DNA from 2 places in the Gibbsiella quercinecans genome. Region 1 is predicted to be linked to the other one. Evidence: predicted binding sites of a transcription regulator. Region 1 holds the regulator's gene; the other holds the start of a gene.

Region 1 (4,429 bases):
ATTGGGCCATCTATTTTCACAGTATCCGCCAGATCCTGAAGGTGGATAGCGATCAGTTTAAAATTAGCTTTATCACCGGCGATTTACATAAGCTGGAGCCGACGGATAAATTCACCGGCTTTCCGGCCGGGGGGCGCGTGGAGATCCCGTTGGTGGGGGAATACTGGCAATTGTTCAATAGCGACGTGATGCCGCGCTGGTATGCCACCTCCGGTAACGCCAAGCCTAAGGTGCTGGTGAACACCGATACTGAAGATTTGCACCAGTTCCTGACGCCGTTAAGCGGCGATCAATGGAAGCGCACCCAACATGATAACAACATCCTGATGACGCCAGCGACGCGCTTTACGAAAAACGCGGCGTTAAGCCGCCTGCCGGCCACGGCGCTGCGCGGGCAGATTATCCCAACGCCGCTGCAGGTGACGATTGATCCTACACAGGATGCCGATCTTAGCCAGGGCGTTGCACTGGCGCTTGGCGCATTGGCGGCGCCGGCAGCCAGCGCCGTCACCCAGCGTTTCGCACAGCTTGGCATCCCCCAACGTGCGGGCGGGTATCCGATCACAACCGCGATTGATCCGCACGCTTTCAGCGGCGCCGAGGCAGTGCCGGGAGCTTATACGCTGGCGATGGGTGAAAAATCCGCGCAGATTACCGGCATTGATGAAGCGGGCGTATTTTATGGTTTGCAGTCTGTTCTTTCACTGCTGCCTGCCGATGGCGACAAAAAAATCGCCGTGCTGACGGCCCGCGATGCGCCGCGTTTTCAATACCGTGGCGTGTTCCTGGACGTGGGGCGCAATTTCCACACCAAAGACGCGGTTCTGCGCTTATTGGACCAGATGGCGGCCTATAAGCTGAATAAATTCCACTTTCACCTGAGCGACGACGAAGGCTGGCGCATTGAAATTCCCGGCCTGCCGGAGTTAACCGAGGTGGGTGGCAAGCGCTGCCACGATCTGACAGAAACAACGTGCCTGTTGCCCCAGTTGGGCTCCGGGCCGGACAGCGATAATAACGGTTCCGGTTTTTTCACCCGCAGCGACTATATCGACATCGTAAAATACGCCCAGGCACGCCAGATTGAAGTGATCCCGGAAATTGACATGCCGGCGCACGCCCGTGCGGCGGTGGTTGCGATGGAAGCCCGCTACCAAAAGCTGCACGCCGAAGGCAAGGAACAGGCCGCTGGTGAATACCGCGTGCTGGATCCCACCGATGACTCCAATACCACGTCGGTGCAGTTTTACGATCGCCACAGCTACCTGAACCCTTGCCTGCCGTCGTCCACGCGCTTTGCCGATAAGGTGATTGGCGAGATTGCCCTGATGCATAAAGAGGCGGGCCAACCGCTGACCACCTGGCATTTTGGCGGTGATGAAGCAAAAAATATCCGCCTGGGCACCGGCTATACCGATATCCGCCATCCGGAGCCGGGCAAAGGCATGGTCGATCTCAGCAAAGAGGACAAACCCTGGGCGAAATCGCAGGTTTGCCAGGCGATGATCGCCCAAGGCAAAGTACAGGATATGGCGCACCTGCCGAGCTATTTCGCTATTGAGGTGAGTAAACGGGTTAACGCGCACGGCATCGAAAAAATGCAGGCCTGGCAGGATGGCCTGAAAGACGCGGAAAACGCCAAGGCGTTCGCCACCAAGCGCGTTGGCGTTAATTTCTGGGATACCCTGTACTGGGGCGGCTTCGACACCGCTAACGACTGGGCGAACAAGGGCTACGAGGTGACGATCTCCAACCCGGATTATGTCTACATGGATTTCCCGTACGAAGTTAACCCCAACGAACGCGGTTACTATTGGGCGGCACGCTTTAACGATGAACAGAAAATGTTCAGCTTTGCGCCGGACAACCTGCCGCAGAATGCGGAAACCTCGCGCGATCGCGACGGTGATGCCTTCAGCGCCAAGAGCGATAAGCCATGGCCAGGCGCCTATGGGCTGTCGGCGCAGTCCTGGAGCGAAACCGTGCGTACCGACGAGCAGATGGAATATATGATTTTCCCGCGCGTCATTTCGGTGGCGGAGCGTGCGTGGCACCGTGCGGGCTGGGAACTGGATTATCAGGCCGGGCGCGAATATAAAGGTGACGAAACGCAGTTTGTCGATCGCGCGGCGTTGGATAAAGACTGGCTGCGCTTTGCCAATCTGTTAGGGCAGCGTGAACTGGCCAAGTTGGATAAGGGGGGTATCCACTACCGCTTGCCGGTGCCTGGCGCGCGCATCGTTGATGGCAAACTGGAGGCCAATATCTCACTGCCGGGCCTGGGGATTGAATATTCCACCGACGGCGGCAAACAGTGGCGGCGCTATGACGGCAGCGCCAGGCCGAACGTTTCCGCTGGGGTGCAAATCCGTGCCGTCAGCCCAGATGGCAAGCGCTTTAGCCGCAGCGAAGCGGTGCAAGGGTAATTATGCCAGCTCGCGCGCCGCGCGGGCTGCATACGCAGCCCATAAAAAAACAGCCGTATATACGGCTGTTTTTTTACGCTAGGGGCAAGCACCTGTTACTTTGCGTTGTGTATCGAGTCATCTTCACGGCAATCACCGGTTTCACAGTGCCCATACAGATACAGGCTGTGGTTGGTGAGTTTGATACCGTGCCTTTTGGCAATATCACGCTGGCGCGCTTCGATAAATTCGTCGCGGAATTCGATCACTTTGCCGCAGTCCAGGCAAATCAGGTGATCGTGGTGGTGTTGCTGAGTCAATTCAAATACGGATTTGCCGCCTTCAAAATTGTGGCGGGTGACGATGCCGGCGTCGTCAAACTGGTTAAGCACGCGGTACACCGTGGCCAGGCCAATTTCTTCGCCCATATCAATCAATTTCTTATACAAATCTTCCGCACTGACGTGGTGGCATTCCGGATCCTGCAGCACTTCCAGGATTTTGAGTCGCGGAAGCGTGACTTTTAAGCCGGCCTTCTTCAATGCGGTGTTGTTGTCAGTCATGCGGATTCAGTCCTGTTACTATGCTAATCAAGTTGAGGCGTTCTCGCCTATGGCATCGGTCGGCACAAAGATATAATTGCGTCACATTATAGAACCGGTTGCGCTAAATGAAAACCGCCGGTTGTTAACAACGCTATATTTGCACTATTGCATTTTACATATGCAACGTCTTGATGAATGGGATAAACCGATGCCGCAGTTTACCGTGACGATGTGAGAAGTTACAAAATCGTAGCTTCTATTGCTTCAATTCATAATATCAATAATGACCCTGTTGACATTGCTACTATGCACGTTACAAGGCCATTATTCAACCGCCACCCACAAGGTTTAGTTGGCCAGTTCAGCCAGATTCAATTCTTCGCTGATCTGTTTGACCCAGGCGTCGACACGCTCGTTGGTCAACTCCGGCTGGCGGTCTTCATCAATGGCCAGGCCAATAAAATGATCGTCATCCGCCAAACCCTTTGAGGCTTCGAAATGGTAGCCCTGGGTTGGCCAGTGGCCGACGATGGTGGCGCCGCGTGGTTCGATGATATCGCGGATGGTGCCCATCGCATCGCAGAAGTATTCTGCGTAGTCTTCCTGATCGCCGCAGCCGAACAGCGCGACCAGCTTACCGTTGAAGTCGATCTCTTCGAGCGTAGGGAAGAAGTCATCCCAATCGCACTGCGCTTCACCGTAGTACCAGGTTGGAATACCCAGCAGCAGGATGTCGAAGGCTTCCAGATCTTCCTTGCTGCTTTTGGCAATGTCGTGAACTTCAGCCACTTCTTTGCCCAATTGTTTTTGGATCATCTTGGCAATGTTTTCGGTATTACCAGTGTCGCTGCCAAAGAAAATGCCTACAGTTGCCATATAGCGTATAACCCTTTCAATTCAATAAAGTTGTGTCGCGATAAGACGCCGATGGCGATGCAGCGCTGGGCATCCCGTGCGCCATTTTCACGCTGTTTCTTACCGGTAAACGCCTATCATGCCAGAAATTTACCCGCAGGATTTATCGCATTTATGCGATGCCTATGGGGAAGAAAGCGGGAGCGATCCGGCGTTGTCCTTAACGCCTGCGCCGCGCGCCAGGGCGGCAAGATCAGTGTTCTGGCTGTTCTTCCGCCAGTTTAGCCAACAGCATTTGCTCAATGAGTTCGCTGCGGCTGATGTTGCGCTGGTCCGCCAGTTTGTTCAGAGCGTCTACCGCGTCCGCATTGATTTTCAGCTCCACACGCCGCAAGCCACGAACCTTATCGCGCCGTAACTGATTGCGCTTGTTGATCCTAAGCTGTTCATTGCGGGAAAGCGGGTTAGTTTTCGGGCGCCCCGGACGGCGTTCATCTGCGAACAGATCCAGCGTTGTGCGATCCGTTTGTTCTTTAGCCATTGTTGCGGTAACTGCAAGGGAGTTTGTATCAAAAAGCGCTTATGCGCCTTTGGACGGTTCGGTTTACATTTTGTCGGGCCAAT
Region 2 (4,429 bases), 2.5 Mb from region 1:
GGCGCTGTGGGGGTCACGGCTCTGTTGGCGGCCACTCCTGCGCTGGTCGGGCGAGAAAATATCGTACAGGCCGGGGCGATCAGTATGCTGACGGTGCGGTTTGGTTCGGTGCTTTCCCCGGCGGTGGGCGGCGTCGTGATCGCCAGCGCCGGGGTGAGCTGGAACTATGGCCTGGCGGCGTTGGGCACCCTGCTGACGCTGGTGCCGTTGCTTAGCCTGCCGCAATTGATGCCACCACCGCAGCCGCGTGAACACCCGTTACGTGCACTGGTGAGCGGTTTTGCCTTCTTATTCCAAAACAAAGTGATTGGCATGGTAGCGCTGATCGGGGCGTTGCTGACCATGGCCAGCGCGGTGCGCGTCATTTATCCCGCCGTGGGTGAAAGCTGGCATATCGGCGCGTCCTACCTGGGCTTTATGTATTCCGCGGTGCCGCTCGGCGCGGCGCTGGGCGCTTTTACCAGCGGGCGAGTGGCGCAGGTGGCGCGCCCTGGCTGGATGATGCTGCTGACCGCCATCGGTGCCTTTGTGGCGATTGCGCTGTTCGGCCTGATGCCGTGGTATAGCCTGGCGTTGGTGTGCCTAGTGGTATTTGGCTACCTGAGCGCGGTGAATTCGTTGCTGCAATACGGGCTGATTCAGAACCTGACGCCGGATGCGTTCCTGGGCCGGATTAACGGCCTGTGGACGGCGCAGAACGTGGTGGGCGATGCGCTGGGCGCGCTGTTGCTGGGGGCGATGGGGGCCTTTATGCTGCCGGCGATGACCGCCACCAGTTTCGGCCTGGGGGCGGCGCTGCTGGGTGTGCTGCTGTTAGTGACGATGACCGGCCTGCGGCAGGTTACCCTGCACAGGCCGGAGGAAACGTCGCCGTTAACCGTCAGTGGGAAGTAAACTGCTTTTCCAGCCGCGTCAGCAGGTTGCTGGCGCTGTAATAATCCAGGCGGAAGGTATCATTGCCCAGTGGGTAAACCCGCTGGTTCTGTACCGCCGGCAGATGCGCCAGCAGGCTGTTGGCCATCAGGCGTTGGGCGTCGCTTTCATCGTTGGCGAACAGCATCAGCGTTTGACCATTCAGCCCGGCGGCCAGGTTTTCCCCGCCCAGTTGGATGATGTCCTTGCGCATCCCCATGCTGGTGCTGGTACTTAATTTTGGCGGCAACGTTGCCAGGGTAAAGCCAAGCTGCTGTAACAGTTTCCCCTGTGAGGATTCGGCGGTCCACAGGTTGGCCGCCTTGCCGTCGTTGCGGAACACCAGCGCGGAAACCGGCTGGGGCGGCAATTGCATCCGCTGTTTTAGCGCGTTTTCTTGCGCATCGAACGCGGCGATCACGTTGGCGGCCTGTGCTTCGTGCCCGGTCGCCTGGCCAAGCTCCTGGGCCAATTCTTGCCAGCTTTTATCGTCGTAGTTGACGACCAGCACCGGGGCAATGGCCTTCAACTGATCGTAGATCGGCAGGGCGGAATCACCGCCGGTGGCGGCTACGATGATCAGATCGGGCGCTTCACCGGCAACGGCTTCGGCGTTGGGCTCGCCGATATACAAGCGTTTTACGCCGCGCTGCCGGGCGATATCCGCCCACTGGCGGAAAAAGCCCTGTGGGTCGGTCAGGCGCTGATTGGGCGTGGCGGCGCCGCTGGCGATCACCGGCGCGTCAATGGCCAAGAGGGTGCCGGTAACGGTCACGCTGGTGGAAACGATGCGCGCCGGCGGGTGATCCAGCGTAACGCTGCCGTGGGTGGTTTGCAGGGTACGCGGCCAGGCTGGGCCGGCAGCATAGCTGCTGTTGAACGCCAGGAAACCGAACAGCGCCGCCGCCAGCAGCAGAATTTTGTTCATCGAAATGTGTCCTTTTAGATTAAAGAGTTATATCTACCACTGATAAAAAATATATGTGTCCGCCATAAAGGCAAGTTGCATAGGTGTTGATTTTTTGTTCCACCGCCCGGTGATGCGATCGCGTAAACCACCCGGGTGAGCGGTTACAAGGCCAGCTTTCCGTATCGCGCAACATTGCGGGGAAATAGGCGAAAACCCTAATATTTACCTGATAATTCAGGCGCAGAGAAGGGGTTACTGTTGGTTGACATGATAAATCATGACAGGTAATTTAGCGCGCGATTAACATAAATGATAATCATTATTATCGGTGATTTTCGTTGATGAAAGGATAAAGGTGTACCGATGGATATAGCCATGAGTGGTGCCAATCATAGGGAACCGTTTAGCAGGGATGATGAGCGTGCAGAGGCGGCATCTTTACCTCTGGCCTCCGGCTTCTTTTTCTCTTCGCCCTATCGGAGCCTGAGGACGGAAGGCTGCGTGGCTGCGATGGCTTTGCCTGCGTTTGGCGGTGAAGAGATTGGCGGTGTATTTCAACAGGCGGTGCAACAGGCATTCGCCAAAGCGCGGTTAGCCGGAGTTAGCAACCCGGTGTTATGTGGCGCTATCCCCTTCGACACGCACCAGCCTTCGGCCTTGTTTGTGCCGCAACACGTTCACTGGTTTGAGCGCGAACGCGCATTTGGCGCTGCCGCAGCGGCCAACGGCAGCGCGCCGGAAATCGCCAGCCAGCTTGAAGTGCCGCCACAGCCGGTGTTCATGCAGATGGTCAGCGATGCGGTGGCACAAATGAAGAGCGGGCGGTTGGATAAGGTGGTGCTTTCACGGCTGCTGGAGATTGAAACCCGCCACCCGGTGGACCGGCATGCGCTGATGGCGCGTATTATTACCCAGAACCCGCACGGCTTTCATTTCCACGTGCCGCTGGCCACCGGCGCGCTGTTGGGGGCCAGCCCGGAATTGCTGTTACGCAAAGAGGGCGATCGCTTCTACTCGAACCCGTTGGCGGGCTCAACCCGGCGGGAAGCCGATCCACAGCGCGATCGCGAGGTGCGCCAACAACTGATGGCGTCGGAAAAAGATCGCTACGAGCACCAGATCGTGACCGAAGGCATGCGCCGCATGCTGGCCGCACGCAGCCAGGTTCTGAATATCCCCGCCGCCCCGGAATTGCTCAGCACCACGACGCTCTGGCACCTGTCAACGCCGATTGACGGCAAAGTGGCGGATAAAACGGAAAACGCGCTGTCGCTGGCCTGCCTGTTGCACCCAACGCCTGCGCTGTGCGGCACGCCAACGGCCGCGGCGGCAGAACTGATTAAACAGTTGGAACCCTTTGACCGTGGACTGTTCGGCGGCATCGTTGGTTGGTGTGATGCCAACGGCGACGGTGAATGGGTGGTCACCATCCGCTGCGGCACCGTGGATGGCAAGCAGGTGAGGTTGTTTGCCGGCGCAGGCATAGTGCAGGACTCCTTGCCCGAATCCGAATGGCGTGAAACCGGTGTCAAACTGAGCACAATCCTGCGTGCATTCGGTTTGAACCAAGGATAAAAATAATGAGCATTGCTTTTACCCCCTGGCCCGAAGAGTTTGCCCGCCGCTACCGCGAGTGCGGTTATTGGCTTGATCTGCCGCTGACCGACATTCTCGATCGGCAGGCTGAAAATGACACGGCGGCGCTGATTGATGCCCGTGGCAGCCTAAGCTACCGCCAACTGGCGCAGTATTCCACCAACCTGGCGGCGGCGTTGCAGCGCCGTGGGGTGCAAGCCGGCGATACCGCTCTGGTGCAGTTGGGCAACGACGTTGAGTTTTACGTGGTGTTTTTTGCCCTGTTGAAGATTGGCGTGGTGCCGGTTAATGCGCTGCCCAACCACCAGCGCAGCGAGCTTGATGCTTACGCCACGCAGATTCGCCCCAGCTTGCTGATCGCCGATCGCCGCCACCCGCTGTTTGCCGATGACGATGTGCTGGCGGTCTTTTGCAGCCGCCATCTGTCATTGCGCGTGGTGGGGTTACACCATGCCGAGGGCGATGCGCGCGCGCTTGCCGCCTGGATGGAAGAAGACAGCCAGGGCTTTGTCGCCGCACCGTCCGCCGCCGATCAGGTGGCCTTTTTCCAGCTTTCCGGCGGCAGCACCGGCACGCCGAAACTGATCCCCCGAACCCACAACGACTATTACTACAGTATTCGCCGCAGCGTCGAAGTGTGTGGTTTTGACGCGCAGACCCGCTTCCTGTGCGCGTTGCCGGTGGCGCACAACTACCCAATGAGCTCGCCGGGCGTACTGGGCGTGTTTTACGTGGGCGGGTTAACCGTGTTCGCCAGCGATCCAGACGCGGCGCAGTGTTTCCGGCTGATTGAACAGCACCGGATCACCGTAACCGCACTGGTGCCGCCGGCCGTGACGCTGTGGCTGCAGGCGATAGAAGAGTGGGGCAGCAATGCCGCATTGGCCAGCCTGCAACTGTTGCAGGTGGGGGGCGCCAAGCTGAGCGAAACGCTGGCGGCGCGTATTCCCGCCGAGATCGGCTGCCAGTTGCAGCAGGTCTTCGGCATGGCGGAAGGGCTGGTCAACTACA

Evidence for each region. The regulator Fur, encoded in region 1, represses iron uptake genes when iron is present. The targets are predictions, from matches to a motif close to ATAATAATGAGAACNACTATCAA.
Region 2: a site for Fur is predicted at 2,126-2,148, ahead of ACN28Q_RS19390 (isochorismate synthase). Genes of this name have one in related genera too.

What each region holds. Positions count from the first base shown of each region.
Region 1 is NZ_CP014136.1:1,226,940-1,231,368, reverse strand. It holds gene ACN28Q_RS05665 (beta-N-acetylhexosaminidase) at 1-2,426, shown strand, start outside; gene fur (ferric iron uptake transcriptional regulator) at 2,522-2,968, opposite strand; gene fldA (flavodoxin FldA) at 3,299-3,826, opposite strand; gene ybfE (LexA regulated protein) at 4,059-4,346, opposite strand.
Region 2 is NZ_CP014136.1:4,236,524-4,240,952, forward strand. It holds gene entS (enterobactin transporter EntS) at 1-894, shown strand, start outside; gene fepB (Fe2+-enterobactin ABC transporter substrate-binding protein) at 881-1,840, opposite strand; gene ACN28Q_RS19390 (isochorismate synthase) at 2,186-3,397, shown strand; gene ACN28Q_RS19395 ((2,3-dihydroxybenzoyl)adenylate synthase) at 3,403-4,429, shown strand, end outside.